Regions from separate parts of the Petroclostridium xylanilyticum genome, predicted to be linked through region 1. Evidence: riboswitches for the same ligand, from Rfam matches in the RefSeq annotation. Region 1 holds a riboswitch; the other holds the start of a gene.
The links. Region 1 has a riboswitch for cyclic di-AMP ahead of CIB29_RS02775 (peptidoglycan-binding domain-containing protein). Riboswitches for the same ligand answer to the same signal wherever they lie in the genome.

Region 1 (4,430 bases):
AGCCTCGGATTAATCTTATGGAGGTAAAGCACTGAATGGGCTAGGGGCCTTATCCGGTTACCGAACCCTATCAAACTCTGAATGCCATAGAGATGATGTCCGGGAGTCAGACTATGGGAGATAAGTTTCATAGTCAAAAGGGAAACAGCCCAGACCAACAGCTAAGGTCCCCAAATAGGTTTAAGTGGTAAAGGATGTGGAGTTGCTAAAACAACCAGGATGTTGGCTTAGAAGCAGCCATTCATTCAAAGAGTGCGTAATAGCTCACTGGTCGAGTGATTCTGCGCCGAAAATGTAACGGGGCTAAAACCTATACCGAAGCTTTGGATACGCAAGTATGGTAGGGGAGCTTTCTATGGTAGGCAGAAGCATGACCGAAAGGACATGTGGACGAGATAGAAGTGAGAATGCCGGAATGAGTAGCGAGAATTATGTGAGAATCATAATCGTCGAAAGCCTAAGGTTTCTTGAGGAAGGTTCGTCCGCTCAAGGTAAGTCGGGAGCTAAGGCGAGGCCGGAAGGCGTAGTCGATGCACATACGGTTGAAATTCCGTAACCACCGAAGCCGAAAAGTATGCAAGGGACGCAGGAAGATAGTCTGACCACACCGTTGGTAGAGTGTGGCGAAAGGGAGCGAAAACAAGTAGCGAAGCAGATGAATCTACACTGACAAGAAAAGCTTGCATATTGGTGAGGTGCCCGTACCGCAAACCGACACAGGTAGGTGAGGAGAGAATCCTAAGACGAACGGGAGAAGCGTTGTTAAGGAACTCGGCAAATTGACCCCGTAACTTCGGGAGAAGGGGTGCCTGGGAGACCAGGCCGCAGAGAATAGGCCCAAGCGACTGTTTAGCAAAAACACAGGTCTCTGCTAAGTCGAAAGACGACGTATAGGGGCTGACGCCTGCCCGGTGCTGGAAGGTTAAGGGGAAAGGTTAGCGAAGAGCGAAGCTTTGAACTTAAGCCCCAGTAAACGGCGGCCGTAACTATAACGGTCCTAAGGTAGCGAAATTCCTTGTCAGGTAAGTTCTGACCCGCACGAATGGCGTAACGACTTGGGCACTGTCTCAACAGCGCGCCCGGCGAAATTGTAGTACCAGTGAAGATGCTGGTTACCCGCGACTAGACGGAAAGACCCCATGGAGCTTTACTGCAGCCTGATATTGGATTTTGGTATTTCATGTACAGGATAGGTGGGAGACTAAGAAATATGCACGCCAGTGTATATGGAGTCGACGTTGGGATACCACTCTTGAGATACCGAAATTCTAACCAGTACCCGTAAGCCGGGTATGGGACACTGTCAGGTGGGCAGTTTGACTGGGGCGGTCGCCTCCTAAAAGGTAACGGAGGCGCTCAAAGGTTAGCTCAGCGCGGTCGGAAATCGCGCAAAGAGTGTAAACGCAAAAGCTAGCCTAACTGCGAGACGGACAGGTCGAGCAGTAACGAAAGTTGGAGTTAGTGATCCGGCGGTAAGAGAGTGGAATTGCCGTCGCTCAACGGATAAAAGCTACCCTGGGGATAACAGGCTTATCTCCCCCAAGAGTCCACATCGACGGGGAGGTTTGGCACCTCGATGTCGGCTCATCGCATCCTGGAGCTGAAGTAGGTTCCAAGGGTTGGGCTGTTCGCCCATTAAAGCGGTACGCGAGCTGGGTTCAGAACGTCGTGAGACAGTTCGGTCCCTATCTGTCGCGGGCGCAGGAAATTTGAAGGGAGCTGTCCTTAGTACGAGAGGACCGGGATGGACGCACCACTGGTGCACCAGTTGTACTGCCAAGTGCACAGCTGGGTAGCTAAGTGCGGCAGGGATAAACGCTGAAGGCATCTAAGCGTGAAGCCCCCCCTAAGATAAGATTTCCCATAGCAAAAGCTAGTAAGGTCCCATGAAGACTACATGGTAGATAGGTCAAAGGTGTAAGTGCAGTAATGCACTCAGCTGATTGATACTAATAGACCGAGGGCTTGACCAAGAAAGCAATTAACAATGAATAATTATTAAGGACGAGGTTAATTGCGGGAAAGAATATATGAAGAAGGTTTTTGCAAAAACCTCATGTCAAAGCATTGTTTAATTTTGAAGGTACATGAAACAGTTCACAGTTCATGGTTCACAGTTCACAGTAGAAAGGTGAATGGGGAACATGCTGGTGAACAAGAAAGAGTACCTGAGGCAATTAAAAGAGCAGGTTAAGAATTCAAACCGTGACCTGTGAACGAAAAATCAACACAGTTGAATTATCCGGTGACAATGACATGGAGGACACACCCGTTCCCATTCCGAACACGGTAGTTAAGCTCCATCGTGCCGATGATACTTGGAGGGGGACCTCCCGGGAAAGTAGGTCGTTGCCGGAACTGATCAAAAAGACATATCCAATTGGGTATGTCTTTTTTTGGTTTTTATTTATGATGCGACTTGCCCCAATGTAACATATTAAGTGTATTATATATAGATATATTTACGTATTAGATATGTCTATCTTTGCAGAAAAATTTAATAATTATGTAATAATATTTAATAATTTTGTAATATATTAAGTAAACCTGAGCAATAATGACTTAATGCATTATAATAGCAGCTAATTTAAATATATAAAATTAGACCTATACAAAATATTATGGTAAACTAAAATTGCTGAATCTTTATTAATAAATAAAGAACGGGGGAACAAACATATTGGGGTGAAGCCAATTATTAGGCAGGGTGTTGTCTCCTTTTACCTAACCCGTCAACTAACCTCGTAAGCAAACAAAAGGAAAGGATGTTATTTATGAATATTAAAAAAGCAGTAATTTTAGGAACTGTAGGTTTAATGATTTCAGTCGGAAGTATTACATATGCTGCTCCAGTATCTGCACAAACAGTTACGAATAATGCAGTAATCATGAAAGTAGGGTCAAGTGGGAAAGCAGTAACGGATCTACAGCTTAAATTGAAACAACTGGGATATTTTAATGTTGATGTGACGGGATATTATGGTTCTATAACTAAAGCTTCGGTTATAAGATTTCAAAGAGATAACGGTTTAATAGTTGATGGGATTGCAGGGCCCCAGACTATGTCAGCACTTAATAGAAAGGTTTCAAATAAAAATGAAGTTTCCCGAAGTAAAGTATCTTCACAAACTCTTTTAGTACCATGGTTTTCAGAGGCAGAAAATATTTTTCCAAGAGGTGCAGTTGCAACTGTAACAGATGTTGACACAGGTTTAAGTTTTAAAGTTAAAAGGGTTGCTGGATACAATCATGCAGATGTTGAGACACTTACCCAAAAAGATACAGAAATCTTAAAGAAGATATATGGCGGTAATTGGAGTTGGGAAAGAAGGGCAATTATTGTAAATGTAAATGGAAGAGAGATGGCCGCTTCAATAGCAGCGATGCCACATGCCGGAAGAGATGATCAGCCTTTTGGTAAAATAGTGGATAATAGAAGCGGAGGGTATGGCAGAGGGGCAAATTTAGATGGTGTTAAAAATAATAATATGTCAGGGGTTGTAGATATACACTTCTATAAAAGCAAAACTCATGGAACCGACCGGGTTGATGAACGGCACCAGCAAATGGTTTTAAAGGCTGCACAAAGTAAATAAAAGTAGTCGTAATTTATTTACGACTACTTTTATTAATATTACATCATTATTATTTGCCAGCCATGCCCTGTTCAACTTGTTGAATCATTTTCTTAACCATCTGTCCGCCAACAGAACCAGCCTGTCTGGCTGTTAAGTCACCGTTATAACCCTGCTTCAAGCTAACGCCAACTTCACTGGCAGCTTCCATTTTAAATCTGTCTAATGCTGCTCTAGCTTCAGGAACTAATTTTTTATTAGTATTAGGCATCGATATCACCTCCATTAATATAGTTTCCTATAAAAAGAAACTTTATTAATGTATATTATGGTAATTTAGTAATATTTATGTACATATCTATTTACCCCAGTTAAAAAATCCACTCAAAAGACTTTGTTTTTTTCCAGTATTGATGATTTCTTTACTTTGTCTTTGTTCACTTATCTCTTCTTTTTTCTTTTCTTCGGATATTAAATGTTTTTGTTCACGGGCCATATCCTTAATTTTATTTTTTGCCGTTCGGTTACAAAGCACCCTACTATACCATAATAAAGCGTTGGAATTATCATCTAATCTTCTGTACAATTCCCCTATAAGATAAGTTAGACTAGCTTCATCCATTCCCGCTATAGGGAAACGTTCTTTTTCAAAAGCATCTATAAATCCCTGGAGCGCCTGGTAAAGGAATTTTTTTTCATTTTCTAAATCTTTTTTCAATCTGTTTAACCAGCCAAGCTTAAGGCATATAAGTGCTCTTTCACTGGTTTTTGCATTTTTGACAATCGCATTAAGCAGCACAAGTTTATAGCGCTCAATAGCAACATCTACGTCATATACGGGACCATAATTTTTTG
Region 2 (4,430 bases), on a different contig from region 1:
ACTGCTAAATCTTTAACTCCTAAGTCAATGCCTATTCCATCTGAATACTTTTGGTTGTTGGTAGGTTTATAATCAATACTTACGGTTATAAACCAATTAAAACCATCAAATTTTATTCTTGGATTATAAAATTTTTCCGCTGTTTGTAATTCGATTCTATTTTCAGATAGTTTAATCCATCCTATCTTTTCAAGTTTTACTTTATCACCTTTAAATTTTAAATGTCCTAAATCTTCTCTGTGATAAAACCCTTGTTGTACATCTTTTTTGCTTTTAAATTTTGGATGTCCTTCTAAATCATAAACTGTCAATTGTCTACCTTGTCTTAATGCTTTTTTCTTAGTTTTTTCAGAATAATGTTTATTTTCTATTCTGAAAAAGTTTTTATAAGCTATGCATAAATCCTTTATTGCTTGTTTTGGTATTTGTGCTGAAACTTCATTTAACCAATTATATTCAGGATTTTTCTTTAGTTGTGTTAGTTCCTTTCTTAACTCTTCATCGTTTATAAACTTGCCACCGTTTTTAAAATTTTCTAATTGCTTAGATAAAGCCCAATTATAAGCCCATCGTGCTACATCTGCACATTTCTTTAATAAAGTCTTTTGTTTATTGTTAGGTAATAATTGTACTCTAATTGTCTTTATCATCTTCGGTCAACTCCTCAATCATTTTACGTGCTTTGTTTGCTCTTTTACCTTGAAGTTTACAAGAAAATACAGTTATTATTTGCACTAAATCTTCAACAAGTTCTTGTTGTTCAGTTTTTTCTGTACTATCTATTACTTCAATTTCACATCCATACAGATTAGATATATATTCCACCAATTCAAAACCAAATCTTAACAATCTATCTTTTTTAATATTTAATACTTGTTTTAATTGGTCATGCGAATAATATCTATATCCATTAGCACCTGTATGATGTGGAATAAGTAATCCTTTTTTGTCCCAGTTTCTTAATGTTTGAGGAGTTTTTCCAACTAATTTAGAAAACTCATGTATAGTATAATACTTCACATTAACCACCTCTAATTGTATTAGACTATACTAAATTATAAATGTCAACATTAATTTATGACTTTTTATAACTTTTTATTAACTGTTGTCAACCTCCTTTGGTTTAATGGGAAGTTTTGCATTCTAACATATCAACATTATATCACATATTCACACTAAATATATTTCTGCAAAAAACTATTTATAAAAATATTAAAATATTATTATATGGTTCACAGTAGTAAACGATTTAATAGCTTTTACTGTGAACCGTGAACTGTGAACCGTGAACTTATTTACTTGATCTGCCATGTAAAATCATTATCAGTAAATATATAGATACTTTTTATGAACTTCTATCGATATAGTATCAGTTTAATGCGGTTTATATACTAGCTATATGCTCTTCTCTATTTCAAATTATTACGAAATTATTACAAAAACATTACGGAATTTATTGGAATCTACTATTATTACGTAATAAATCTGTAAAATCTATTGAGTGCTCAATATATATTAAGAAATTCACCTCCTACGCTTATTATTATGTCAACTTTATTTTTGACGCGTTCCCTATCTATACACTATAATACTAGCAATGTAAAAGTTAGCACACATGGCTGAATCCCTTATATAGGGGTACGGAGGAACCAATAATCAGGGGTGAATCTACGCTTTTGCGTGGTAGGTATACCTTCTTTACCAAACCCGTCAGCTAACTCCGGAAGCAAATTTACTACGGAAGGAGTGTGTTTTATGAAATTTTCATTAAAATTGACAGCATGTACTTTTGCAATAGCAGCAGGGATAATATTATCTTCCTCCGCTACCTTTGCTGCAACTCTTTTAAAAACCGGGTCACAAGGTAGCGAAGTATCAAAACTGCAGCAGGCATTAAAAAACGAGGGTTATTATTCTTATCATGTAACAGGCTACTATGGTTCTATTACCCAAAATGCCGTAATGTCGTTCCAAAAAGCAAATGGACTTATAACAGATGGAATTGCAGGACCTCAAACTTTAGCACAACTATATAATATCGTTTTAAAAATAGGCAGCTCCGGCAATGAAGTAACCCAACTGCAACAAACCCTTAGATCCAAAGGGTACTTTAACGGACCTGTAACAGGGTACTACGGTTCTATTACCCAAAATGCTGTTATTGTTTTTCAGCGTGACCACGGATTGACTGTAGACGGTATTGCAGGACCTCAAACCCTTGGTAAACTATATGGCAAAAATACTGCATCAACTAATAATCGTAATATGTCAGAAGATATATACTGGCTTGCCAGAATCATTCAGGCCGAAGCAGGCGGAGAATCTTATAAGGGTAAAGTAGCAGTAGGGAATGTTGTTATGAACAGGGTAAAATCATCCCTTTTTCCTAATACGGTAAAAGGAGTTATCTTTGAATACTATAAGGGTATCCCTATGTTTAGCCCTGTTGCAGACGGTACCATTTATAACACACCAAGCCAGGAAAGTATTGATGCGGCCTATGCTGCTTATAACGGCGAAAAACCGGTAGGCAACGCAACTTATTTCTTTAATCCTGATAAAGCTGCCGGCTCATGGATTGTAAAAAATAAAACCTATGTTGGCCGAATCGGCGGACATGCTTTCTACGCATAATGCATTTCATGCATTATGCAGATTGAGATTAAGATTGAGATTAAGCATTTTTACTGCTTAATCTCAATCTTAATCTTTTTTATTGCCTGCATTTCTCCATGATATACACAAATTGAGTATAGTTTTGATTTTGGTCTTAGTCTCAATCTCTATCTAAATCTTTTATAACTTTCTTATATTGTGCATAGTTATATAATTTATTAAGCACATCCACCAGGGCATTGGTAGAAATTCTAGAAGGCAGGCTTAACCTGTCAGTCAACTTTTTCCTTAATTCGCAGCTATTTGTTTTACCTATTAATCCATCATCATAAAGGTCCACCTTGGTAATCCTCCTGCCTTCAGGAGTAATTTCATCTTCATCTTCCACAACACAGCCTGCATTCTTTAATGCTTCCCGGATAAGCATGCTTTTTACGCCTTCGACGCCCAGCAGTCCTTCTTTTCCCGGAATAGTCTTTCTTTTCTCTATACCTTTTATTTCCGGAATGTAGGCGTGTTTTACATATTGGGCCGGTATACATTGTTTTATATAATTTCTAATCATAAAACCTGCACGGTCAGAATCAGTAAGAACGACAATCCCTGTTTTTTCTGCAAGCTTTTTAATAAGTTCCATCTTGCTTCTGTCCTTGAATATGCTGAAACCGTTGGTAGTAATAATGGTTGCATCTACTATCTGCCCTAGCTTTATTTTGTCATAAGTTCCTTCAACAATAATGGCTTCTTTTATTTTAATCATATTTTAATGGAGGATAAATATCTCCCCACTCCTCACTCCCCACTATTTTTACCACTAATTTTTGATTGCATTTAGAAAGCTTGTTGCTCCAAAATCATGCCGGATATTAAATACCTCCGCAATGGTCGCTGCCATATCTGAAAAAGTCTTTCGTGTCCCTATATTAACTCCTGCTTTTATACTTTTCCCATATAATAATACAGGTACATATTCCCTGGAATGGTCGGTGCTTTCGGTAGTTGGATCGCAGCCGTGGTCTGCAGTAATGATTAAAAGATCCGTATCTTTCATCACCTGCATGATTTCCGGCAACCGGTTATCTACCGATTCCAATGCTTCTTTATATCCTTCCGCATTGTTCCTGTGGCCGTACACCATATCAAAATCTACAAGATTGGTAAAAATAAGTCCTCTGTTGTCTTCTTTTATTAACCGCAGTGTTTGGTCTATTCCATCCATATTATCTGATGTATGCACAGCATAGGTAATACCTTTGCCTGCAAAAATATCTTCAATTTTACCTACTGCCATTACATCATAGCCTGCTTCCTTCAGTTTATCCAGTATAGTTGTCCCGGTAGGCTCAAGTGAGAAATCCTTTCTATTTTTGGTCCTTGTAAAATTACCCGGTTCTCCCACAAAGGGCCTCGCAATAACCCTGCCTACCGCATGTGGTCCTTTTAATATTTTCCTTGCTATTTCACATATTTTATAAAGCCTATCCACCGGTATAACTTCTTCATGAGCTGCAATTTGAAATACACTGTCTGCAGAAGTGTATACAATAGGGTACCCGGTCTGCATGTGTTTTTCTCCCAGCTCTTTTATAATCTCGGTACCTGAAGCCGGATAATTACCCAGTATCTCTGTTTCTATCTGCTTTTTAAATTCGTTTATAACTTCCGGCGGGAAGCCTTGAGGATATATGGGAAATTCCTGTTCCAGCCTTATGCCGGAGATTTCCCAGTGCCCGGTTGTTGTATCCTTACCCTTTGAAAGCTCTGCCATCCTGCCAAAACTGCCTTTGATGTCCTTAGGTACCGGCAAATAGTCT

Region 2: linked by a shared signal. The riboswitch ahead of CIB29_RS14670 (peptidoglycan-binding protein) and the one ahead of CIB29_RS02775 (peptidoglycan-binding domain-containing protein) in region 1 are both predicted to bind cyclic di-AMP.

Annotation. Positions count from the first base shown of each region.
Region 1 covers NZ_NPML01000004.1:168,921-173,350, forward strand. The annotation lists rRNA gene CIB29_RS02760 (23S ribosomal RNA) at 1-1,973, shown strand, start outside; rRNA gene rrf (5S ribosomal RNA) at 2,242-2,358, shown strand; cyclic di-AMP (ydaO/yuaA leader) riboswitch at 2,627-2,766, shown strand; gene CIB29_RS02775 (peptidoglycan-binding domain-containing protein) at 2,775-3,596, shown strand; gene CIB29_RS02780 (alpha/beta-type small acid-soluble spore protein) at 3,646-3,846, opposite strand; gene CIB29_RS02785 (DUF2225 domain-containing protein) at 3,934-4,430, opposite strand, start outside.
Region 2 covers NZ_NPML01000019.1:541,243-545,672, forward strand. The annotation lists gene CIB29_RS14660 (RNA-guided endonuclease InsQ/TnpB family protein) at 1-650, opposite strand, end outside; gene CIB29_RS14665 (MerR family DNA-binding transcriptional regulator) at 634-1,020, opposite strand; cyclic di-AMP (ydaO/yuaA leader) riboswitch at 1,608-1,745, shown strand; gene CIB29_RS14670 (peptidoglycan-binding protein) at 1,756-2,634, shown strand; gene CIB29_RS14675 (ribonuclease M5) at 2,777-3,376, opposite strand; gene CIB29_RS14680 (phosphopentomutase) at 3,431-4,430, opposite strand, start outside.